4 regions of the Streptomyces sp. NPDC026515 genome follow, and region 3 is predicted to be linked to each of the others. Evidence: riboswitches for the same ligand, from Rfam matches in the RefSeq annotation. Region 3 holds a riboswitch; each other region holds the start of a gene.
The links. A riboswitch is a leader RNA that binds a small molecule or an ion and turns the genes downstream of it on or off. The one in region 3 is predicted to bind cobalamin.

Region 1 (5,683 bases), on a different contig from region 3:
GACGAGGGTCTTGCCGATGCCCGCGCCCGGAGCCCACTGCTCGCGGTGGCGGTAGAGGTAGGAGATGGCGACGGCCAGGTAGTGGTTGGGATTCATCAGACCGGCGTCGCGGGTGACGATGCCGTGCCGGTCGGCGTCCGCGTCGTTACCGGTGGCGACCCGGAACTCGTCCCGCTTCTCGATCAGCGAGGCCATCGCGTACGGCGAGGAGCAGTCCATGCGGATCTTGCCGTCCCAGTCCAGCGTCATGAACCGCCAGGTCGGGTCGGTGTACGGGTTGACCACGGTGAGGTCGAGACTGTGCCGTTCGGCGATGCGGCCCCAGTAGTCGACGGAGGCACCGCCGAGCGGGTCGGCGCCGATGCGCAGCCCGGACGCCCGGACGGCGTCGAGGTCGAGGACGCTGGGCAGGTCGTCGACGTACACGCCCATGAAGTCGTACCGGCCGGTGGTGGGCGCGGCGAGGGCGCGCTCGTAGGGCAGGCGCTGTACGTCCTTCATCCCGTCGGCGATGATCCGGTTGGCGCGGTCCTGGATCCAGGAGGTGGCGTCGGAGGCGGCGGGGCCGCCGCTGGGCGGGTTGTACTTGAAGCCGCCGTCGGCGGGCGGGTTGTGCGAGGGGGTGACCACGACGCCGTCCGCGAGGCCGGTCGCGCGGCCGCGGTTGTGGGTGAGGATGGCGTGCGAGACGGCGGGGGTCGGCGTGTAGCCGTCGGCGCTGTCGACCAGGACGGTGACGCCGTTGGCGGCGAACACCTCCAGGGCGGTGACCTTCGCGGGCTCGGACAGGGCGTGCGTGTCGGCGCCCAGGAAGAGGGGACCGTCGGTGCCCTGGCCGCTCCGGTACTCGCAGATGGCCTGGCTGGTGGCCGCGATGTGGTCCTCGTTGAACGCGGTCGCCAGTGACGACCCGCGGTGCCCCGAGGTGCCGAACGCCACCCGCTGGGCCGGGTCGGCCGGGTCCGGGTGCCGTGCGTAGTAGGCCGTGACCAGCCGGGCCACGTCGACGAGGTCCTCCGGAGCCGCCGGCCGGCCCGCTCGCTCATGCGGCATGAGTCCACTTCCTCCGCAGTCGTTGATCGATCGCTGGAGGCCCATCTTTCCTTGTCAGGGGCGGCGGACGCGAGTGCGGGACCGGCGTCGGCCCCGAAGACACAGCGGGTTCACGGCTGGTTCACGGCCCGCAGGATACGGCGTTCGTGCCGCGGCGGCCGGGCGGTCGGCCGAACGGCTCCCCGACGGGCGCGGCGGACGTTCCGGAAGGCCTCCGGGGCGACATACTGAACATCGGTCAACTCCCGCGCCCCCGGGGCACTCACGAGAGGCAGCACCCGTGGAGAACTCCCTCGCGCCCGCCGCTCAGGATCGCTACGACACCTATCTGAACCATGTGCGGAGCTGCCCCGACTGCCGGCCCGCGCGTTGCCGGACGGGGCAGGCGCTGGTGCGCGCCTACCTGGCGACCACCCGGGCGGAGCGGTCCGGCCCCCGCGGGCTCTGACTCCGGGCCGCGGTGTCCCCCGCCGGCGGGCGTGAGGCGGCCGGGACGCGGTGGCGGCAAAGCAGGCCGGCCCTCACGCAGCGCAGGCACTCGGCCTGAGGCGCGGCTGCCGTGCCCGAAGCGGACCGGCACTCCGGCGCGGCCCGGCCGGTCAGCTCCCGGCAGTCCGGATCGTGACGGTCCGCCAGCCGACCAGGGTCTCCAGCTCGCTCAGGAGCTGCTCTGGCCGCGGAGGCTGATGCGGCGTGGCCGGGGGTGTCCGGCCACTCGGGTCCTCCGCTCCTCGTCCTGCCCGTCCCTGCCTGATCGGTCGCGGTGCCCGCAGAAGGCGAGAGGGCCCCCGGATGGTTCCGAAGGGCCCTCGCGTGACGTGAATCGTTCAGTGAGCGGCGGGAACCGTCCGCCCGGCCGGGGCCTTCGCCGGCCTTGGGTTGAGCTGCCGATCCGCCAACTCACCGAAGAGCAGGCCGAATCCGCCCCACAGCACCAGCTGGACGGCCAGTGCCGAGATCCGGAACCGCCACAGCAGGGTGGCCGGGAAGTCCCTCGGCACCTCGTTGATGGCCGGCAGGAACTGGTAGGCGAGTCCGACGACCACGGCGAACGCGGCCACCGCGGCCATGGTCGCCCACCAGGTGCCGAGGCCCGGCTGCAGCCGCTTGCCGAGGATGGTGGCGGCGACCGCCAGCAGCACGCTGAGCACCATCATCAGGAAGTACAGCGTGGTCCGCTTGCCGATGGTGTCCGGGTCGCCCACCGACGGCGGGTTGGCCGGGTATTTCAGGAAGGGCACCACGTACACGGTGAGCAGCGCGCAGCCGGACAGCAGCAGTGCCGTCGCCCGTGGCGAGAAGCGGCCGACGCGCCCCAGGGCGAAGCAGTAGGCGAGGGCGGCGATACCGCCGAAGGCGACCCCGTACACCAGCACACCGGTGGCCAGGCCCGCGGTGGACTGCAGGGAGCGGGAGACGACCTCCATCTCGTGCTCGTGCGCGTGGGCGTCCTCGAAGCTGATCGCCTTGTCGACGTTCGGCTCACCGAGGAGATAGGCGACGACCAGGGCGAGCAGACCGGCCGCGAGGCCGGCGAGCATGCCCCGCACCAGGAGGTTTCTTACCGTTGCGGAGTTCATGAGCGTGCGGCGTCCCTCGCGTCAGTGGCAGGGGAAGCCGAGGAGGTGGCGGGCGTCGTGCACCCACTCGTGGACGTCGGTACCGCTGAACACGGAGGTGGCGCCCTGCTCGGCGCCGACGAAGTAGAGCAGGACGAGCATGAGGACGCCGAAGAAGACCGCCCAGGGAGCTATCGCGCTCAGCGGCAGCTTGGCGGGAACGACGGGGGTGGTGGCTGTCGGCTGCGCGACGGTCTGCGCCATGGCAGAACCTCCTCTGGGAGTTCGCGTCCCATCTCGGTGGAGCACTGGACGACGGCTACGGGTCTGACTCACGAGATCCCGGGGGCTCTCGCATACAGTGGCGCGACCGTGCCGGACTTGCACCGGCTTCCGTTCTGCCGTCGTCGATATCGGACCGACCGTACCGCGTGTCAGGGGCACGGCCAAGACCGCCCCACCAGCCGTGATCTTCATCTCGCGTCCGGCGGTCCGTTCCGGGCCCGCCGGGTCAGCGGCGGCGGAACCCGGCGGGGCCGGCGAGTCCCAGTTCGCGCTCGCCGAGCGGAGCGAAGAAGCGGGCCACCTCGGCGTCGGTGACCTCGGCGAGCGTGGCCGGGGACCAGCGCGGGTCGCGGTCCTTGTCGATGACCTGGGCGCGGATGCCCTCCACCAGGTCGGCAGCGGACAGGGCGGCGCAGGAGACGCGGTACTCCTGGTCGAGGACGCGCTCCAGCGAACCGAGCCGACGGGCCCCGCGCAGCGCGGCCAGGGTGACCTTCAGGGCTGTCGGCGACCTCGACAGCAGGGTCCGCGCCGCCTCCTTCGCGGCCGGGTCGCCGTGGGCGAGCAGGCGGCGGACGATCTCCTCGACCGTGTCGGCGGCGTAGCAGGCGTCGATCCACGCGCGCCGGCGGGCCAGTTCGCCCTCCGGCGCCGTTCGCACGTGCCCGGCGAGCGCGTCGCGCACCGGCCGCTCGGCGAGGTCGTCGATCAGCCGCTCGATCCTGTCCGAGGGCACGCAGTGGTCGGCCAGCCCGCACAACAGGGCGTCGGCGGCGCCGATCTGCCTCCCCGTCAGGGCGAGGTGGGTGCCCAGTTCACCGGGGGCGAGGGCGAGCAGGTACGTGCCGCCGACGTCGGGGACGAAGCCGATGCCCGTCTCCGGCATGGCGATCCGGGAACGCTCGGTGGCGATCCGGACGCTGCCGTGCGCGGAGACGCCGACGCCGCCACCCATGACGATGCCGTCCATCACGGCGACGTACGGCTTCGGGTAGCGGGCGATCCGGGCGTTGAGGCGGTACTCGTCGCGCCAGAACGCGGCGGAGGCGCTGCCGTCGCCGTCGCGGGCGTCGTCGTGGATGGCCCGGATGTCACCGCCCGCGCACAGGCCGCGTTCTCCGGCGCCGGTGATGACGACCGTCTCCACGGCCGGGTCGTGCTCCCACTCGGTGAGCGCCTCGGCGATGTCGAGCACCATGGCGTGGGTGAGGGCGTTGAGCGCCTTCGGCCGGTCGAGGGTGATGTGGGCCGCCCGGCCGGCGACGTGGAGCAGGACGTCGCTCATCCGGAGGCCTCCGTGCGGCCGCGGGCCAGGTCGACGCGCATGATCTCGTTGTTCCTTCCGGGATCCGGTGGACCCGCAGGCCACGGTTGGTCCTCCCGATACCGTACGCGTGCGGCCGCCGCGCACCGGCACGGCACCCGCGGACCCCGCCCGAGGGGGCCGCCCTCGGGCACCTCCGCGGGACTCCCGTCTCCCGCCCCGCGCACGCTGGTTACGATCATCGGCGGCACGGACACCGGCACGAAGGGAGGCTCCACGATGACGAGCGAGGGGACCGTCGTGCTCGACGACCCGGTGGGCGCGTCCCTGAGCGGCCGCCACGCGCATCTGGGCCGCCGCCTCGGCCGGGCCGCGACCTATCAGCCGGACGTCGCGACCTTCTCGTCGGTGTCCGCCGATCCCGGGCCCGAGGACTGGACCGATCTGGCCGAACTGCTCGGCCCGGGCGCGTTCGCCGACATGTTCAACTGCCCGGCGCCGCCACCGCCGGACTGGGAGCCGGTCTTCGTCCTCGAAGGCCGGCAGCTGGTCTGGCCCGGCACCGGCCGGCCCGCACCGGCCCTCGTCCCGGGCGGTGGCGACCTGGTCGAACTGAACGCGGCCGACGTCCCCGAGATGCTCGCGCTCGTCGCCAGGACCGAACCGGGGCCGTTCCGGCCGCGCACCCGTGAACTCGGCAGCTACCTCGGCATCCGCGACGGGGGCGTGCTGGTGGCCATGGCCGGCGAACGGCTCAGGCCGCCGGGCTGGACCGAGATCAGCGCCGTCTGCACCGCCCCCGAGGCCCGCGGCCAGGGCCATGCCGCCCGCCTGGTGAGCACCCTCGTGGCACGCGTCCTGTCCCGGGGCGAGCGTCCCTTCCTGCACGCGGCCGAGTCGAACACCCGCGCGCTCGCACTCTACGAACGGCTCGGCTTCGAGAGCCGCAGGCCCGTGACCTTCCGCGGCTTCCGCACCCCGTGACGCCTCCCCGGCCCTCGGCCACTTAGGTGCACTGTGCACTTTCTCACCCGCCGCGCGGGCGCGGATACCGCTAGCGTCCGAGGTGCACACCCCGCGAGGAGAGGCGTCCGTTGTCCATCCCGACCGTGTCCCAGGGCAGTTACTTCGAGGCCGTCGGCGGCCACCGTTACAAGCCGACCCCGCACGCGGGCGGGGCCTGGGCCCCGGACGAACAGCACTTCAGTCCGTTGTCGGGGCTCGTCGTGCACGCCCTCGACCAGTACCGGGCCGCGGGAGCGGACGACGGTCTGCTGCTGTCCCGGATCAGCTACGACATCCTCGGCCGCCTGGCCCTGGACGAGTGCGAGATCGAGGTGGAGACCGTCCGTCCGGGGCGGACCATCGAGCTCCTCGAAGCGGTCGTACGGATCTCCGGCCGCTCGGTCCTGCGGGCCCGCGCCTGGTACCTGGCGGAACTCGACACCGCCGCGGTCGCCGGCGGCCCCGACGACCGTCTCGTCCCGCCGGACTCCCTCGCCCCGTGGCCGGCCGCCGAGCT
Region 2 (5,683 bases), on a different contig from region 3:
GTTCGTGAAGGACGGGCTGATCTACCTCGTCATCGCGGTCGCGATCATCTACATCCCGATCAAGCTGGGCGGCTTCGACGACATCTTCGCCAAGGCCGGCCACGCGTTCACCCAGGTCAACCCGGCCACCGGCAAACCACGCGGGGCGCTGGCACCACCCGAGGCCGGCCAGTGGACCTACGCCACCCTGGCGCTGGGCTCCGCGCTCGCGCTGTTCATGTACCCGCACTCGATCACCGCGACGCTCTCCTCCAAGAGCCGTGACGTGATCCGCCGCAACACCACGATCCTGCCGCTGTACTCCCTGATGCTGGGCCTGCTCGCGCTGCTCGGCTTCATGGCCATCGCGGCCGGCGTCAAGGTCACCAACGGCCAGTTGGCGATCCCGCAGTTGTTCGAGAACATGTTCCCGGACTGGTTCGCGGGCGTGGCCTTCGCGGCGATCGGCATCGGCGCCCTGGTCCCGGCCGCCATCATGTCCATCGCGGCCGCCAACCTCTTCACCCGCAACATCTACCGGGACTTCATCAAGCCGGACGCCACCCCGAAGCAGGAGGCCCAGGTCTCCAAGCTCGTGTCGCTGCTGGTGAAGGTCGGCGCGCTGGTCTTCGTCCTCACCATGGACAAGACGGTCGCCATCAACTTCCAGCTCCTCGGCGGCATCTGGATCCTGCAGACCTTCCCGGCCCTGGTCGGCGGCCTGTTCACCCGCTGGTTCCACCGCTGGGCCCTGCTGGCGGGCTGGGCGGTGGGCATGGTCTACGGCACGGCCGCGGCGTACGGCGTGGCCTCCCCCACCCAGAAGCACTTCGGCGGCTCGGCCAAGGAGATCCCCGGCATCGGGGAGATCGGCTACATCGGCCTCACGGCGTTCGTGATGAACGTGGTGGTGACCGTGGTCCTGACGTTCGTCCTGAAGGCCCTGAAGGCCCCCGAGGGCATCGACGAGACGAAGACGGAGGACTACACGGCCGACGCCGGCGACCCGGGCGTGGAAACGGAACTCCCCCCGGCCGTCGCGGAGGGCGCCCACTGAAGCACCCCGTCAGGGGCGCGAGGAACTGCGCGGGCAACCCCTGACGACCCGCAGCGGGCCGCCGAAAAGAAGTCACGACGGCGGCCCGCTGTCGTACACACTCACCCGCATGACGATCCGGATCAGGAAAGCGAACCCCGCGGAATACGGCACCCTCGGCGAACTGACGGCCCAGGCCTACCTCCAGGACGGCCTCCTCGACTTCGGTGAGAGCGACTCCTACCTCACCGAACTGAGGAACGTGGCGAAACGGGCCGCCGCGGCCACCGTTCTCGTCGCCGTGAGCGACGACGTCCTCCTGGGTGGCGTGACTTTCGTCCCCGGCCCCGGCCCGATGTCCGACATCGCCGCCGAGGGCGAGGCCGAGATCCGCATGCTCGCCGTCGACAGCGCCGCCCGCGGCCGGGGTGCCGGCGCGGCGCTCGTCCGCGCCTGCGTCGACCGCGCACGCGCCCTCGAAGGCTGCGAGAAGGTCGTCCTGTCGACGCAGCGCACCATGGAATCCGCCCACCGGATCTACGAACGTCTCGGCTTCGTCCGCACACCCGAGCGGGACTGGAACCCCTTGCCACAGCTTGACGACATCACTCTTCTCACCTATGAGTTGACGCTGCGAGACGGTTCGCGACACAACATGTGGGGGTGACGCGACAGCACGGCACCAGATGTATGCTCATGCTCGCTGTCGCCGCAGGGGAATCCGGTGCGAATCCGGAACTGTCCCGCAACGGTGTACTTGCGCACATCTGTGCGCGAGCGTCAGTCCGAGGACCTGCCGACAGCAACGCCCGGCCGTCCGGCCCGGGTGTTCTGACGTCCGGGTCTCGTGGAGTGGACCGGGGACGCGACACGCGTGCGTGCGCCCGTGTGCTGCCTCCTGCCCTCCGCCAGGCCCTGAGCCGAGCGAGGGAGAGCCCCACGTGACCATCGCGCCAGCCGAACCGGCTTCAGCGACCATCTCTGTGGACGAGGACGGTCCCGGCACCGCGTTGCTGCGGACCCTGACCGGGCTGACCGCCGATCTCCCCGACGCCGACCCCGGCCGGGTCGCCGCCGCCGCGCTGCGCGGCCGGTCCTCGCGGGCCGACGAGGCCGAGCTGCGCGAGCTGGCCACCGAGGCGGCCGCCGGTCTCATCTCCGAGGACCCCGCCTACTCCCGGCTCGCCGCCCGGCTGCTGACGATCTCGATCCGTGCCGAGGCCGCCTCGCAGGGCGTGACGTCCTTCACCGAGTCCGTCGCCGTCGGCCACCGCGAGGGCCTCATCGCGGACCGCACCGCGGAGTTCGCGCGCCTGCACGCGGCCCGCCTGGACGCACTGGTCGACCCGGCCGCCGACGACCGCTTCGGCTACTTCGGCCTGCGCACCCTGTACAGCCGTTACCTGCTCCGGCACCCGATCACCCGCAAGGTCGTCGAGACCCCCCAGCACTTCCTGCTCCGGGTGGCCGCCGGTCTCGCCGAGGACGACACGGTCCGCGCCCTGGACGAAGTCGCCGCGCTCTACGGGCTCATGAGCCGCCTCGACTACCTCCCCTCCTCGCCCACCCTCTTCAACTCCGGCACCCGGCACCCCCAGATGTCGTCCTGCTACCTCCTCGACTCCCCGAAGGACGAGCTGGACTCCATCTACGACCGCTACCACCAGGTGGCCCGGCTCTCGAAGCACGCCGGCGGCATCGGCCTGTCGTACAGCCGGATCCGCTCCCGCGGTTCGCTGATCCGCGGCACCAACGGGCACTCCAACGGCATCGTGCCGTTCCTCAAGACGCTCGACGCCTCGGTCGCCGCGGTGAACCAGGGCGGCCGGCGCAAGGGGGCGGCCGCGGTCTACCTGGAGACCTGGCACTCCGACATCGAGGAGTTCCTGGAGCTGCGCGACAACACCGGTGAGGACGCCCGGCGTACGCACAACCTGAACCTCGCGCACTGGATCCCGGACGAGTTCATGCGCCGGGTCAACGCCGACGGGCAGTGGTCCCTGTTCTCCCCCGCCGACGTGCCGGACCTGGTGGACCTGTGGGGCGACGAGTTCGACGCGGCGTACCGCGCGGCGGAGGAGAAGGGTCTGGCCCGCAAGACCGTCCCGGCCCGTGATCTGTACGGCCGGATGATGCGCACTCTCGCGCAGACCGGCAACGGCTGGATGACCTTCAAGGACGCGGCCAACCGGACCGCGAACCAGACGGCCACCCCCGGCCATGTCGTCCACTCCTCCAACCTCTGCACGGAGATCCTGGAGGTCACGGACGACGGCGAGACGGCGGTGTGCAACCTGGGCTCCGTGAACCTCGGCGCCTTCGTGGACACGGCGACCGGTGACATCGACTGGGAGCGGCTGGACGAGACCGTCCGCACCGCCGTCACCTTCCTCGACCGGGTCGTCGACATCAACTTCTACCCGACCGAGCAGGCGGGCCGCTCCAACGCCAGGTGGCGTCCCGTGGGCCTCGGCGCGATGGGGCTCCAGGACGTCTTCTTCCAGCTGCGGCTGCCCTTCGACTCCGCCGAGGCCAAGGCGCTCTCCACCCGGATCGCCGAGCGGATCATGCTCGCCGCCTACGAGGCCTCCGCCGACCTCGCCGAGCGCGGCGGCCCGCTGCCGGCCTGGGAGAAGACCCGTACCGCACAGGGCGTGCTGCACCCCGACCACTACGGCGTCGAGTTCACCTGGCCGGAGCGCTGGGCGGCGCTGCGCGCGCGGATCGCCACGACCGGCCTGCGCAACAGCCTGCTGCTCGCCATCGCCCCCACCGCCACCATCGCGTCCATCGCGGGCGTGTACGAGTGCATCGAGCCGCAGGTCTCCAACCTGTTCAAGCGCGAGACGCTGTCCGGTGAGTTCCTCCAGGTCAACTCCTACCTGGTGCGGGAACTCAAGGACCTCGGCGTCTGGGACGCCCGTACCCGTGAGGCGCTGCGCGAGGCCAACGGCTCGGTGCAGGACTTCGCGTGGATCCCTGCGGACGTCCGGGCGCTGTACCGCACGGCGTGGGAGATCCCGCAGCGCGGTCTGATCGACATGGCCGCGGCCCGGACCCCGTACCTGGACCAGGCCCAGTCCCTGAACCTGTTCCTGGAGACGCCGACCATCGGCAAGCTCTCCTCGATGTACGCGTACGCCTGGAAGTCGGGCCTGAAGACGACGTACTACCTGCGCTCGCGCCCGGCGACCCGGATCGCCCGCGCCGCGCAGGCCCGGCCCACCGTTCCCGCCCAGCAGACGGCTCCCGAAGACGCGGTCGCCTGCTCCCTGGAAAACCCCGAGTCCTGCGAGGCCTGCCAGTAATGACCACCCCGAACAAGAACCTGCTCGACCCGGGCTTCGAGCTGACTCTGCGCCCCATGCGCTACCCGGACTTCTACGAGCGCTACCGGGACGCCATCAAGAACACCTGGACCGTCGAGGAGGTCGACCTCCACTCGGACGTCGCCGACCTCGCCAGGCTCAGCCCCTCCGAGCAGCACCTGATCGGCCGTCTCGTCGCCTTCTTCGCGACCGGTGACTCGATCGTGGCGAACAACCTGGTGCTGACGCTGTACAAGCACATCAACTCCCCCGAGGCGCGCCTGTACCTGAGCCGCCAGCTGTTCGAGGAGGCCGTGCACGTCCAGTTCTATCTGACGCTCCTGGACACCTACCTCCCCGACCCGGAGGACCGCAACGCCGCGTTCGCCGCGGTGGAGAACATCCCCTCCATCCGCGAGAAGGCCGAGTTCTGCTTCAAGTGGATGGACTCGGTGGAGAACCTGGACCGCCTGGAGTCCAAGGCCGACCGGCGCCGGTTCCTGCTCAACCTCATCTGCTTCGCCGCGTGCATCGAGGGCCTGTTCTTCTACGGCGCCTTCGCGTACGTCTACTGGTTCCGCAGCCGGGGTCTGCTGCACGGTCTCGCCACGGGCACCAACTGGGTGTTCCGTGACGAGACGATGCACATGAGCTTCGCGTTCGACGTGGTCGACACCGTCCGCAAGGAGGAGCCGGAGCTCTTCGACGACGAACTCCGGCAGCAGGTCACCGACATGCTGCGGGAGGCCGTCGAGGCGGAGCTCCAGTTCGCCCGTGACCTGTGCGGTGACGGCCTGCCCGGCATGAACACCGACTCGATGCGCGCGTACCTGGAGTGCGTCGCCGACCAGCGGCTCGGCCGCCTCGGCTTCGCTCCGGTGTACGGCTCGCAGAACCCGTTCTCCTTCATGGAGCTGCAGGGCGTTCAGGAGTTGACGAACTTCTTCGAGCGGCGCCCGTCCGCGTACCAGGTCGCGGTGGAGGGCACCGTGGACCTTGACGAGGACTTCTGAGCCTTCTGAGCCTTCGGCTCCCCATGGGCCTCATGGGCCTCCCTGATCTGCCGGTCGATACGCCTGTCGCGCAGGACGCCGAGCACGGACGGGAGGGCCATGAGGACCAGGATGCCGAGGACCAGGACCATTCCGACGAGACCTTCGATCTGGTTTCCGTTCATGGACACCACTGTCGCGCCGAATGGTCCTTACCGTGAGTGGCAGCACTGCCACACACCCTCGAATTGCTGCCAGCGACAAGGCACACTGGCAGCATGCTGACGAACGTGGCCGCGGTGCTTCTGGACGGTGTGCACCCCTTCGAGCTGGGGGTGGTCTGCGAGGTCTTCGGCCTCGACCGCTCC
Region 3 (5,683 bases):
ACCGGAGGCAACGGCGGTTACGGCGGTTCCTGGGACGACGAACTCGACGTCCGCACGTCCTGCCCCACCCATCGCGGTGTGCTCAGCGACGACCCGGAGGCGCAACGAGGCGCGCTCGGCACCCCGTTGCCCGGCGCGCTGCTCGACGCGGCCTACCAGGCGGACCTCGCGGTGCCCGCCCTGCTCCTCGTCGGCGACGCGGACCCGCTCGCCGACCGTGACGCCCTGACCCGTACCGCGAAGACGCTGTCCCGCTCCCGGCTGGCGGTGGTCCGCGACGCCCACCACGACGTCCTCAACGACCTCCAGCACCGCTCGGTCGCGGCCGAGGTCGTGACCTTCCTGGAGGCACTGCGGACCGGGCTGGTGCCCGCGATCGCGGTGGAGTCGAGCGCCTGGTGACGGCCGCCACCGCGGGCCCCCGGCCTCGCCTCTCCCCCGCCTGCCGAAAGGAAAGGGCATGACCGCCCCGATCCGCCGGAGTCCGTCGCCGCCGGCCACCGTCCCCGACGGCGCGGACGTCCTCCGCGACACCCTGCGCCGGCACGCCGCCGGAGTCACGGTGATCACCTTCCCGGGCCCCGTCGGCTTCACCGCCACCTCCTTCACCTCCGTCTCCCTGCGGCCTGCCCTGGTGTCGTTCTGCATCGGTCTCGAAGCGTCCAGCACCCCCGCGGCGCGTCTCGCGGACCGCTTCGCCGTCCATGTCCTCGGCACCGCGAACGCCGGCCTGGCGGCACGGTTCGCGCGCAGCGGGATCGACCGGTTCGCAGGGGTGCGCTGGCAAGCGCAGCCGGACGGTCTGCCGGTCCTCGACGACGTCACCGGCTGGCTGTCGGCCCGCATCACGCTCCGTCAGACCATCGGTGACCACCTGCTGGTCGTCGGCGAGATCGACTCGGGCGCGGTGGCCGACGCCGCCCCGGCCCTCGTCCACCACAACGGTTCCTTCGCGTCGGCGCACCCACTGGTGTGACCCGGGGCGGCCGGGAACGGCCGGGGTACGGTGCGGGCCGGGAGCAGGTGGCCCGGCTCACGCCATCCGGATGACGGACGTGTCGCCGCTCTCCGCGGCGGTACCCCGTAGGCTGGGCGGCGCAGTTGGTTCGCCCCGTCCGCCAGGCGGGATGCGTCGCGCGAGGGAACCCGGTGGGAATCCGGGACCGCCCCGCAGCGGTGAGTGGGAACGAGCGCCGTCACACGCACTGGGTCCGACGTACGGACCTAGGAAGCGACGGCCGGTGGGGGTGCGCCCGCAGACCCAGATCCACACCCACATGTGCTACGCCGAGTTCGGCGACATCGTCCAGGCCATCGACGACCTCGACGCCGACGTCATCAGCCCGGAGGCGGCCCGCTCGCACATGCAGGTCGCCCGCGAACTCGCCGCGCACGGTCACCCGCGCGAGGCGGGACCCGGCGTGTACGACATCCACTCGCCGCGTGTCCCGAGCGCCGCGGAGGCCGCCGACCTGCTCCGTACCGGCCTGAAGGCGATCCCCGCCGAACGGATGTGGGTCACCCCCGACTGCGGCCTGAAGACCCGTGCCTGGCCCGAGACCCGTGCCTCCCTGGAGAACCTGGTCAGCGCGGCCCGCACGGTACGCGAGGAACTGCCGGCCTCCTGACGGCACCGGACCCTCCGGGCCGGGGCACTCCCGGTGCACCGGCCCGGCGCGGTCACTTCCCGTGGGGCTTCGGCTGGTGCGGCTTCCTGCCGCAGTCCTTCACGTCGATCCGGACGACCTGGGGGTCGTGGTCGCTCGCCTGGTCGGCGAACTCGGCGTTGATGTGGACGACGTCGTAGTCGTAGTGGGTGAGGGAGGGGCTGGTCAGGATGTGGTCCAGGGTCTGGCTGTTGCCGTCGTAGACGTAGCTGTAACGCTGGGACACCGGGAGGGTGTTGATCAGGTCGGTGAGGTCGTCGCCGTTCCCGGTGAGGGTCTTGACGGCGTCGGAGAACTCGAAGTCGTTCAGGTCACCGGCGGCCACGATCCGGGCCCGGGGGTCGGCGGCGAGCAGCGACTGGACGAAGGCGTTCTCCACCTCGGCCTGGAGCCCTCGCTGTGTCTCCGAGGAGCGGGTCGGCTCCTGGTAGCGGCCGTGGACCGGGTCGTCGCCGCCCTTGGAGATGAAGTGGTTGGCGATGACGAAGACCGTCTTGCCCTGGAACACGAACTCGCCGACGAGCGGCTTGCGGCTGTCCGTCCAGGCGGCGCTCGCCGGGTCGATCCGGCCCGGGGAAGCGGACAGGTGGGCCTGGCCCTTGCGGTCCTTGACCACCGAGACGGGCGTGGTGGAGGCGTCGCCCGAGGCGGCGCGGTCCACGAAGGAGACCCGCTTGGCGTTGAAGAGGAACACCTGGCGGATGTTGCCGCCGGGCTCGCCGCCGTCCTTGTCGTCGACCGGGTCGACGTAGCGCCAGGAGTACGTGGGGCCGCCGGCCGCGACGATCGCCGCGGTGAACTTCTTCAGGGTCGCCTCGGCGGAGACGGTGCCGTCGTCGGTGGCGCCGTTGTCGTCCTGGATCTCCTCCAGGGTGACGACGTCGGGCGAGGAGAGGTTCTTGACCACACCCCTGGCCAGCCGGGCGAACTTGTCGTCGCCGTCGGTCGGGTCGAGGTTCTCGACGTTGTAGGTGGCGATCGCCAGTTCGTCGCGGGACTGCTTGCGCGTCACCTCCTGCTCGAGGCCGTTGTCGACGGCCGTGCCGGTGGTGGCCGCGGAGGGGGCGAGCAGGTAGCCGCCGAAGTCGGAGTAGTCGACCGGGCCGGTGGTGGTGCCGGACAGCTCGTCACCGACGTTCAGTGCGGGGGTCGTTCCGTCGGCCGAGACGATCTCGATGCGGCCGGTGTTCTGCTGGTCGTAACCGCCGTAGAGGGTGCCCCCGCGCCGGGTGGGGTTCTCGTGCGGCTTGGCCGTCACGAACATCTCGCCGTAGGTGTTCGTCGCGCCGACCACGCGGGCGTCGGAGACCGAGGCGCGCATGCCCTCGAGGGACTCGTAGAAGTCCTGGGAGTACACGGCCGGCCGGAGGGTGAGGCCCTCGATGCTGCCGCCGTCGGCCGTGGGGGTGTACTCGCCCGGGACGGTGGAGGCGTTGAGCGCGACCGCGTCCGGGAGGGCGTTGCCGGTGGACAGGGTGGTGGAGACCGGGTTGCCCAGCTCGGTGACCGACTGGGCGGCGGAGGCCGGGTAGTACTCCGAGACCTTGCCGCTGACCAGGACCGAGTCGCCGACCGAGACGGTGGGCGCGGCCGAGCCGGTGTACACGAACAGTCCCTCGCTGGTGGCGGGGTCGGCGTCCGGGGTGGGGTCCTGGATCCAGTAGCCCTTGCTGCCGGTGGTGCGCACGGCGGTGACGATGCCGGGGACGCCCACCACGTTCTGGCCCTTCAGGGGCGAGAGGCGGGTGCTGCCCTGGATGTCGTGGATGCGGAAGGCGCCGGGCTCGGTCGGGCCGCCGGGGCCGCCGGTGCCGCCGCTCGCGGTGTCGCCCGCGCTGTTGGCCGGGGTGGGCGTACCGGCCGTGAAGTCCGCCGCGTTGTCGTCGGTGTCGGCGCGCGAGGCGGCCCGGGAGACGGAGGTGGTGTTGCTCGTCGCCGGGGCGTCGCCGCCCTCGCGGACGACGGCGGTGCCGTAGCCGAGGAGGTCCACGACGTCGGTGTTGCCGGTGCAGTCGGCGGCCGTCTTGCAGGTCAGTGCCGTGGTGCCCCTGACCAGGGCCACGGTGCCGGCGGTGGCGGACATCGCGATGGTGCCGGTCGCGTCGGCGGCCGGCAGCGCGGTCGTGCCGCCGGCGCCCGCGCCCTCGCCGACCAGGTAGGTGCCGCCGGCGGGCAGTGCGCCGGTGAGCGGGGTGACCTGCCACGGCGAGCTCGCGGAGGCGGAGGCCGGGAGGTACTGGAGGCTGTAGCCGTCCAGGGAGTAGGCCGCCGTGGAGCGGTTGGCCAGTTCCACGAAGTCGTTGGTGAGGGTCGCCCCGGAGTTGCCTCCGCCGCCGTACGCCTCCGAGATGACCGCGCTCGCCGACGGGGTGGCGAACGCGGCGGGCAGCGGCGCCACGACGACGGCCGCCGTGGCCGCCGCGGCCACGAACGCGGCGCCGGCTACCCGCGATGCGCTGGGTCTGTGAATCTGCACGAGGATGACTCCTTCAACGTCCGCCGGACAGCGCGCACATGACGTGCCGTCGACCGGTGGGATCCATGCGAGCGGCTGAGGTTACGCGCGTAGAAATGGCGTAACAAGGTGTCCGCGGTTAAATCTGCGGGTCCACTCGCGCTCGCGCCGCCCGGACCCGGGCCTATCGCATCAGCCCCGCCTCGCCGAACGACCGCGGCAGGAAGCGTTCGGCCATGCGCGCGTAGCCGGCCGAGTTCGGGTGCAGGCCGTCGGGGAGGTCGGCGATGTCCTCGGGCCCGAACAGCGTGGTGCCGTCGATGAGGTTCAGGTGCCGGTCTCCAGCCTTGCGCCTGCGCTCGACGTGTTCGGTCAGCAACTCCCGCACCCGCTTCAGCGTCAGCGCGCCCGAGGCGAGTTCGGCGGGGCGGTCGAGGGTGTGGACCTTGCCGTCGGTGCCCGGCAGCGTGGGGCCGGGCCGGGTTTCGACGGCCGGGCAGACCACGGGGCTGATGACGAGGACCGGCGTGTCCGGGTGCCCGTCGCGGACGGTGTCGAGGAAGCCGTGGAACGCCGGGACGAAGGTGCGTTCCCGCATGGTGTCGCCGTTCACGATGTTGATGCCCACTTCGAGGCTGATCGCGTCGGCGGGCAGGTCGCGGATGGCCCGGGCCATGAAGGGGTCGAGGTGGCACTCGCCGCCCAGGCCGAGGTTGACGAGGGAGCGGCCCGCGCGCCGGGCGACGATCGCCGGCCAGGTTCCGGTCGGGCGGTCCGCCTCCGAGCACTGGCTGATCGAGCTGCCGTGGTGCACCCACACCGGGCCGCTCGCCGGGGCCGGGCGCACCGAGGCCTCCCCGGGGGCCCGTACGTCGACGAGCAGGGCCGCCCGTGAGTTGGGCAGCCAGATCTCGACGCGGCGCTCCCGGGGCCGGGCGCCGAGCGGGAACCGTAGGGTGGCCGGCGGGGACGGGTGCTCGTCCATGGCCATGGTGGCGGGGTCGACGCGGATGAGGGTCTGGCGGGAGGTGGTGACGGGGGGCCGCAGTTCACCGTCGACGACCAGGTCGAAGACCGCATCGGACGGCTCGGATCCGGCCATCACGACCTGGGTGAGCTGGGCGTCCACTTCGATCTCGGTGGCGTCCGTGAGCATCTCCAGCCGTACCCCGGAGGGCATGACGCTGGCGATCTCATAGGCGGTGTCCGCCAGTTGGGCGCGTCCGGAGGCGGGAGCGCGATGCAGGGAGAACCCGGCGGGACCGGAGGTCTTCTCCAGTGCCCCGGCGACGCAGTCGAGCGCGAGAGTGAGGACGGAACGCACGTGGCGGCTCTCCTTGGGATGACGTGGGAGTGTGCTTCTTCCCCGGATACCGGTCCGTGCCCGCGATCCCGGCGCCGACCGGCTCCAGGACGGTGATCATGCCCGTTCCGGACCGCCGGGCCGCCGTCCTGGCAGGATGTCGGCATGGAACGTGTACTTGGAATCGGCGGATACTTCCTGCGGGCCAAGGACCCGGCGGCCCTGAGCACGTGGTACCGAGACTGCCTGGGCCTGGAC
Region 4 (5,683 bases), on a different contig from region 3:
AGCGCGGCGGACATGTAGTGGATCAGCGGCAGCTCCGGCACGAGGGTCGAGACGGCCGTCGCGTGCACGGCGTGGGTGTGCACGACGGCACCGGCGTCCGTGCCGCCGTAGATCGCGAGATGCATCGGCAGTTCACTGGTCGGGACCAGGGCGCCCAGCACCTGGCGGCCGGCGAGGTCGACGCCCGTCACGTCGTCGGGGGTGAGCGCGTCGTACGGCACGCCCGACGGCGTGACCAGCACGGTGTCGCCGACACGGACCGAGACGTTGCCGGAGGTGCCGACGACCAGCCCGTCGGCCACCGTGCGGCGGGCGGTGGCGACCAGTTCACGCCAGGCGCTCGTCTCCTCCGCGCGCGCCTCCCGCCTTCGCGGCTCCGACACCCCCTGTGCGCCGCCGCGCCCATCCCGCCCGTCACGCTCGTCCCGCCGCTGCTCAGCCATGGCCCGATCCTGTCAGGCGGCGCCCCAACGGGCCTGTACGGCAGAGCGCTTTGGGGAGGAACATCCGAATCCAGTAGAGCGCAGAACGGTACAGAAGGGCACATTTCCGGGCTTGTCCGAAGATCATCGAAGTTACACCGCTCTTCCGGCCATCCCTGGACGATCTTTCGTGCACGTCGCCGTTCCGGGGGGAAACTCGGCCCGTGACCGCACTCCGTCACACCACCGCCGCCACCACGCCCGCACACTCGCCGCGGCCGCGCTCGTGCTCGCCGGAGCCGCCATCGCCCTCGCCGGGGCACCGGCCGGGGCGGCCGGTGCCCCGGCGAGGGCGGCACGACGTCTCCCTCCCACCAGAAGAACGTCGACCCGGCAATCATGCGCGGCGCCTACCACTTCGCCCTGCCGGACATGTCGTCGGGCGCCCGGCGGGCCGCGTGTTTCATGAGCCACGGCGGCACCGGGACGGCGGACGGCTGGACGCTGCCGCCCGCGCACGACATCGAGTACGACCCGTACGAGGAGAAGCACAGGTGCTACGGGCTGAGCCACTCCGGGACGGTCCGGTGGATCAGGTCCTTCAGTGACGAGCTGAACCGGGAGACCGGCGGGCGGCCGGTGATCTACACGACCGCCCGCTGGCGGAACCTGTGCACCGGCGGCAGCGCCGCCTTCGCCGCGGACCGCGCCCCGTGGATCCCCGCCACGGCCCGGCGGACGCGGGCGCGCTCCCGGCCGGGTGGTCGCGGCGGACCTTCTGGCAGTACGACAACAGCGGCAGCCTGCCGGGTGACCAGAATCTCTTCAACGGTTCGGCGGCCCGGCTGAAGGCGTTCACCTCGGGCCGCTGACCTACGGACGACTGGGCCGCCGGACCGGACGACGGGACGGCGGCCTCACCCGTCCCCGCGTACGGATACCCTGAGGTCAATTCCAGACACCACAGAGACCATCTCAGTTCACCTTCCGTTCATCCAGGTTGCCTACGGTCCAACGGCCGATGACCTCTAAAGATTGTCTGGGTAAATGGAAAACTTCTCGCTGATCCTCGCGATTGTGGTGGTGACCGCACTCGCGTTTGATTTCACGAACGGTTTCCACGACACCGCCAACGCGATGGCCACGACCATCTCGACCGGCGCGCTCAAGCCCAAGATCGCGGTGACCATGTCCGCCGCGCTCAACCTGGTCGGCGCCTTCCTCTCCGTGGAGGTCGCCAACACCATCTCCAAGGGCCTCGTCGACGAGAACGGCATCCGCCCCGAGGTCATCTTCGCCGCGTTGGTCGGCGCGATCCTCTGGAACCTGGTGACCTGGCTGGTGGGCCTGCCCTCCAGTTCCTCGCACGCCCTGATGGGCGGCCTGATCGGTGCCACCGTCGCCTCCGCCGGCTTCGGCGCGGTCCACAGCGACGTACTGGTCACCAAGGTCCTGCTCCCGGCGGTCGCCGCCCCCGTGGTCGCGGGCCTCGCGGCGATGCTCTCCACCCGGCTCTCCTACGCGCTCTCCAAGAACGCCGAGGACGAGGCCGCCCGCAAGGGCTACCGGGCCGGCCAGATCGCCTCCGCCGGCCTGGTCTCGCTCGCGCACGGCACCAACGACGCGCAGAAGACGATGGGCATCATCACCCTCGCGCTGATCGCGGGCGGCTCCATCGCCCCCGGCTCCAACCCTCCCACCTGGGTCATCCTCTCCGCCGGCCTGGCCATCGCGCTGGGCACCTACATCGGCGGCTGGCGGATCATCCGCACCATGGGCACGGGCCTGACCGACCTCCAGCCGCAGCAGGGCTTCGCCGCCCAGACCAGCGCGGCCACCGCCATCCTGGCCTCCTCCCACCTCGGCTTCTCCCTCTCCACCACGCACGTCGTCTCCGGTTCCGTGATGGGCGCGGGTATGGGCCGCAAGGGCGGCACGGTCCGCTGGTCCACCGCAACCCGCATGATGGTCGCCTGGGTGCTCACCCTCCCCGCGGCCGCGCTCGTCGGCGCGCTCGCCGAGTCCGTGACGGACCTCGGCGACTGGGGCACGGCGGTCGTCGCCGTCTTCCTCATCGCCTCCAGTGCCGCGATCTGGAAGCTCTCCCGCCGCGAGGTGGTGGACAGCGCGAACGTCAACGGCACCGAGCCGGCCGGCGTGGTGACCGCGGCGATGGCCGCCGTGACCCCGCCGCCCGCGGGGACCGTCACGGACGGCCTGACGGCCACCATCCCCTCCCCCGCCGCTCCCGCCACCGACCCGGCCGCGACCGTCTGACCCCCGAGGAAGAACCGACATGAACATCGACTGGGCAGCCATCGGCTCCGTCTTCGGCGTCAGCCTCGTGGTGACCGTGGGCATGGTGGCCCTCTTCACCCTCGGCATCAAGGGTCTCTCCGCCCGCGAACGCGCCACCGCCCAGGGCAACTCCGCGGCCCTGGCCGTCACCACCGCCTACCTGTGCTTCGCGGCCTGCGCGGCCGCCGTGGCCTACGGCATCCACCTGATCGTGGCGAAGTCCTGACCACGGCCGAGAACTGACCACCGCCAGGGCCTGACCACCGCCGAGACCTGACCTCGCCGGCCGCCCGCGGCCGGCGAAAGGCCCCTCCCCGCCCGCCGGGAAGGGGCCTTCGGCATACCCCACGAGCCCCGCTGGACCACCGGTGTGGGCCTTCCCACACACTCCCCTCGCAGGTCAACGGCAAGTTGACTGGTCTTCCGGGGGCGTGGTGGACTTCCGGAGCCAAGTACGGCGGCAAGAGAGGAAGCCGGTGCGAATCCGGCGCGGTCCCGCCACTGTCACCGGGGTAGCACTCCCCGGGAGCCAGGAACTCTCACCGCCGGTCTCGTCGAACCAGGGCGTGGACACCCTGAGTGAGGACATATCGCCATGCGCGGCTGCCGAACGAGGTTGAGTACCCGGCCCATTCCCGCCCCCGCGGCCGGCTGAGCCGATGGGTGCCGGTCGCGTCTTCGCGTACGGCGCCGCCGCCGGCCTTCTCGGCGATCTGCTGCTCGGCGATCCGCGCCACGGGCATCCGGTCGCCGCGTTCGGACGGGCGGCCGGGGCAGTCGAACGGGTGCTGTGGCGGGACCACCGCGGCTGGGGCGCGCTGCACACCGCTGTCTGCGCCGGTGGCGCCGTGGCTCTGGGCGCCCTTGCCCAGCGGCTCGTGCGGCCGTCCACCGCCGCGTCCGTCGTGCTCACCGCGAGCGCCACCTGGGCCGTCGTCGGGGGCACTTCACTCGCCCGTGAGGCCGGGGTCATCGGGCGCGCCCTGGAGGCGGGGGACGTGGCGGCCGCCCGGGACCGGCTGCCGCATCTGTGCGGACGGGATCCGCAGGCCCTGGACGCCGACGGGATCGCCCGGGCCGTCGTGGAGTCCGTCGCCGAGAACACCAGCGACGCGGTCGTGGGTGCGCTGGTGTGGGGGGCCGTGGCCGGGGTGCCGGGGCTGCTCGGGTTCCGGGCCGTCAACACCCTGGACGCCATGGTGGGGCACAGGTCGGCCCGCTACCGGCGGTACGGGTGGGCCTCGGCGCGGCTGGACGACGTGGCGGGGTGGCCGGGGGCCCGGCTCACCGCCGTACTGGCCGCCGTCGCCGGAGGTGACACCAGGGGGGCCGTGCGGGCCTGGCGGTCCGACGCGGCGAACCACCCGAGTCCCAACGCCGGGCCGGTGGAGGCGTCGTTCGCGGGAGCGCTCGGCGTGCGGCTCGGGGGGACGTTGTCGTACGGAGGGCGGGTCGAGCACCGGCCGGTGCTGAACGGGGAGGGACGGGCTGTGGAACTCGCCGACATCGGGCGGGCGGTGCGGTTGTCACGCCGGGTGGGGTGGCTGGCGCTGGGGGTGAGCGCGGCGGGAGCCCTGCTGCGCGGAGCGCGTCCGGGGAGGACCTCATGAACAACGGCGGTCTGCTCGTGGCCGGTACCACCTCCGACGCCGGCAAGAGCGTCGTCACCGCCGGTATCTGCCGGTGGCTGGTGCGCCAGGGCGTCAAGGTCGCGCCGTTCAAGGCGCAGAACATGTCCCTCAACTCCTTCGTCACCCGCGAGGGTGCCGAGATCGGGCGGGCGCAGGCCATGCAGGCCCAGGCCTGCCGGGTGGAGCCGACCGCGCTGATGAACCCCGTGCTGCTCAAGCCGGGCGGCGAGCAGAGCAGTCAGGTCGTGCTGCTGGGGAAGCCGGTCGGTGAACTGAGCGCGCGGGGCTACCACGGGGGACGGCAGCAGCGGTTGCTCGGGACCGTGCTCGACTGTCTCGCCGAGTTGCGGGGCACGTATGACGCGGTGATCTGTGAGGGGGCGGGCAGTCCGGCGGAGATCAACCTGCGCCGGACCGACATCGTGAACATGGGGATCGCACGCAACGCGCAGATTCCCGTGCTCGTCGTCGGCGACATCGACCGCGGGGGTGTGTTCGCCTCCTTCTTCGGCACCGTCGCCCTGCTCTCCCCCGAGGACCAGGCCCTCGTCGCCGGATTCCTCGTCAACAAGTTCCGCGGCGACGTCTCCCTGCTGGAACCCGGCCTGGACATGCTGCACGGGCTGACCGGGCGGCACACCTACGGCGTCCTGCCCTTCCGCCACGGGCTCGGTATCGACGAGGAGGACGGGCTGAGGGTCTCGCTGCGCGGGACCGTCCGGGAGTCGAGCACGGCCCCGCCCGTCGGTGCGGACGTGCTGCGGGTCGCCGTCTGCGCCCTGCCCCTGATGTCCAACTTCACGGACGTGGACGCGCTGGCCGCCGAACCGGGTGTCGTGGTGCGGTTCGTGGACCGGCCGGAGGAACTCGCCGACGCCGACCTCGTCATCGTCCCCGGTACCCGGGGGACGGTCCGGGCTCTGGAGTGGCTGCGGGAACGCGGCCTCGCGCGGGCGCTGGAGCGCAGGGCCGTCGAGCAGCGGCCCGTCCTCGGCGTCTGCGGGGGCTTCCAGATCCTCGGCGAGCACATCGAGGACGACGTCGAGAGCCGCCGGGGCCACGTCGACGGGCTCGGGGTGCTGCCCGTACGCGTCCGGTTCGCCCGGGAGAAGACGCTCACCCGGCCCGTCGGGGAGGCCCTCGGCGAGCGGGTCGAGGGGTACGAGATCCATCACGGGGTCGCCGAGGTCACCGGAGGGGAAGCGTTCATCTCCGACGGCCGAGGAGACAGCCTGGACGGGTGCCGGGTCGGCCAGACCTGGGGCACCCACTGGCACGGTTCCCTGGAGTCGGACGGTTTCCGCCGGGCCTTCCTGCGCGAGGTGGCGGCCG

Region 1: it holds a riboswitch for cobalamin, as region 3 does, so the genes downstream of both, ACZ4O3_RS23095 (CbtB domain-containing protein) here and ACZ4O3_RS02405 (5-methyltetrahydropteroyltriglutamate--homocysteine S-methyltransferase) in region 3, are expected to answer to the same signal.
Region 2: it holds a riboswitch for cobalamin, as region 3 does, so the genes downstream of both, ACZ4O3_RS04905 (ribonucleoside-diphosphate reductase subunit alpha) here and ACZ4O3_RS02405 (5-methyltetrahydropteroyltriglutamate--homocysteine S-methyltransferase) in region 3, are expected to answer to the same signal.
Region 4: it holds a riboswitch for cobalamin, as region 3 does, so the genes downstream of both, ACZ4O3_RS15705 (cobalamin biosynthesis protein) here and ACZ4O3_RS02405 (5-methyltetrahydropteroyltriglutamate--homocysteine S-methyltransferase) in region 3, are expected to answer to the same signal.

The regions. Positions count from the first base shown of each region.
Region 1 covers NZ_JBVHQD010000010.1:308,870-314,552, reverse strand. The annotation lists gene pgm (phosphoglucomutase (alpha-D-glucose-1,6-bisphosphate-dependent)) at 1-1,053, opposite strand, end outside; gene ACZ4O3_RS23105 (hypothetical protein) at 1,334-1,501, shown strand; gene ACZ4O3_RS23100 (CbtA family protein) at 1,881-2,633, opposite strand; gene ACZ4O3_RS23095 (CbtB domain-containing protein) at 2,655-2,876, opposite strand; cobalamin riboswitch at 2,913-3,051, opposite strand; gene ACZ4O3_RS23090 (enoyl-CoA hydratase/isomerase family protein) at 3,124-4,182, opposite strand; gene ACZ4O3_RS23085 (GNAT family N-acetyltransferase) at 4,441-5,145, shown strand; gene ACZ4O3_RS23080 (thioesterase family protein) at 5,271-5,683, shown strand, end outside.
Region 2 covers NZ_JBVHQD010000002.1:320,165-325,847, reverse strand. The annotation lists gene mctP (monocarboxylate uptake permease MctP) at 1-1,036, shown strand, start outside; gene ACZ4O3_RS04910 (GNAT family N-acetyltransferase) at 1,146-1,682, shown strand; cobalamin riboswitch at 1,706-1,830, shown strand; gene ACZ4O3_RS04905 (ribonucleoside-diphosphate reductase subunit alpha) at 1,957-4,323, shown strand; gene ACZ4O3_RS04900 (ribonucleotide-diphosphate reductase subunit beta) at 4,323-5,336, shown strand; gene ACZ4O3_RS04895 (hypothetical protein) at 5,249-5,500, opposite strand; gene ACZ4O3_RS04890 (helix-turn-helix domain-containing protein) at 5,594-5,683, shown strand, end outside.
Region 3 covers NZ_JBVHQD010000001.1:564,822-570,504, reverse strand. The annotation lists gene ACZ4O3_RS02415 (alpha/beta hydrolase) at 1-402, shown strand, start outside; gene ACZ4O3_RS02410 (flavin reductase family protein) at 461-976, shown strand; cobalamin riboswitch at 1,141-1,262, shown strand; partial or broken gene ACZ4O3_RS02405 (5-methyltetrahydropteroyltriglutamate--homocysteine S-methyltransferase) at 1,245-1,628, shown strand; gene ACZ4O3_RS02400 (endonuclease/exonuclease/phosphatase family protein) at 1,681-4,143, opposite strand; gene ACZ4O3_RS02395 (SGNH/GDSL hydrolase family protein) at 4,307-5,446, opposite strand; gene ACZ4O3_RS02390 (VOC family protein) at 5,591-5,683, shown strand, end outside.
Region 4 covers NZ_JBVHQD010000007.1:66,163-71,845, forward strand. The annotation lists gene ACZ4O3_RS15685 (class II aldolase/adducin family protein) at 1-443, opposite strand, end outside; gene ACZ4O3_RS15690 (GH25 family lysozyme) at 822-1,271, shown strand; gene ACZ4O3_RS15695 (inorganic phosphate transporter) at 1,470-2,699, shown strand; gene ACZ4O3_RS15700 (hypothetical protein) at 2,719-2,946, shown strand; cobalamin riboswitch at 3,139-3,278, shown strand; gene ACZ4O3_RS15705 (cobalamin biosynthesis protein) at 3,380-4,330, shown strand; gene ACZ4O3_RS15710 (cobyric acid synthase) at 4,327-5,683, shown strand, end outside.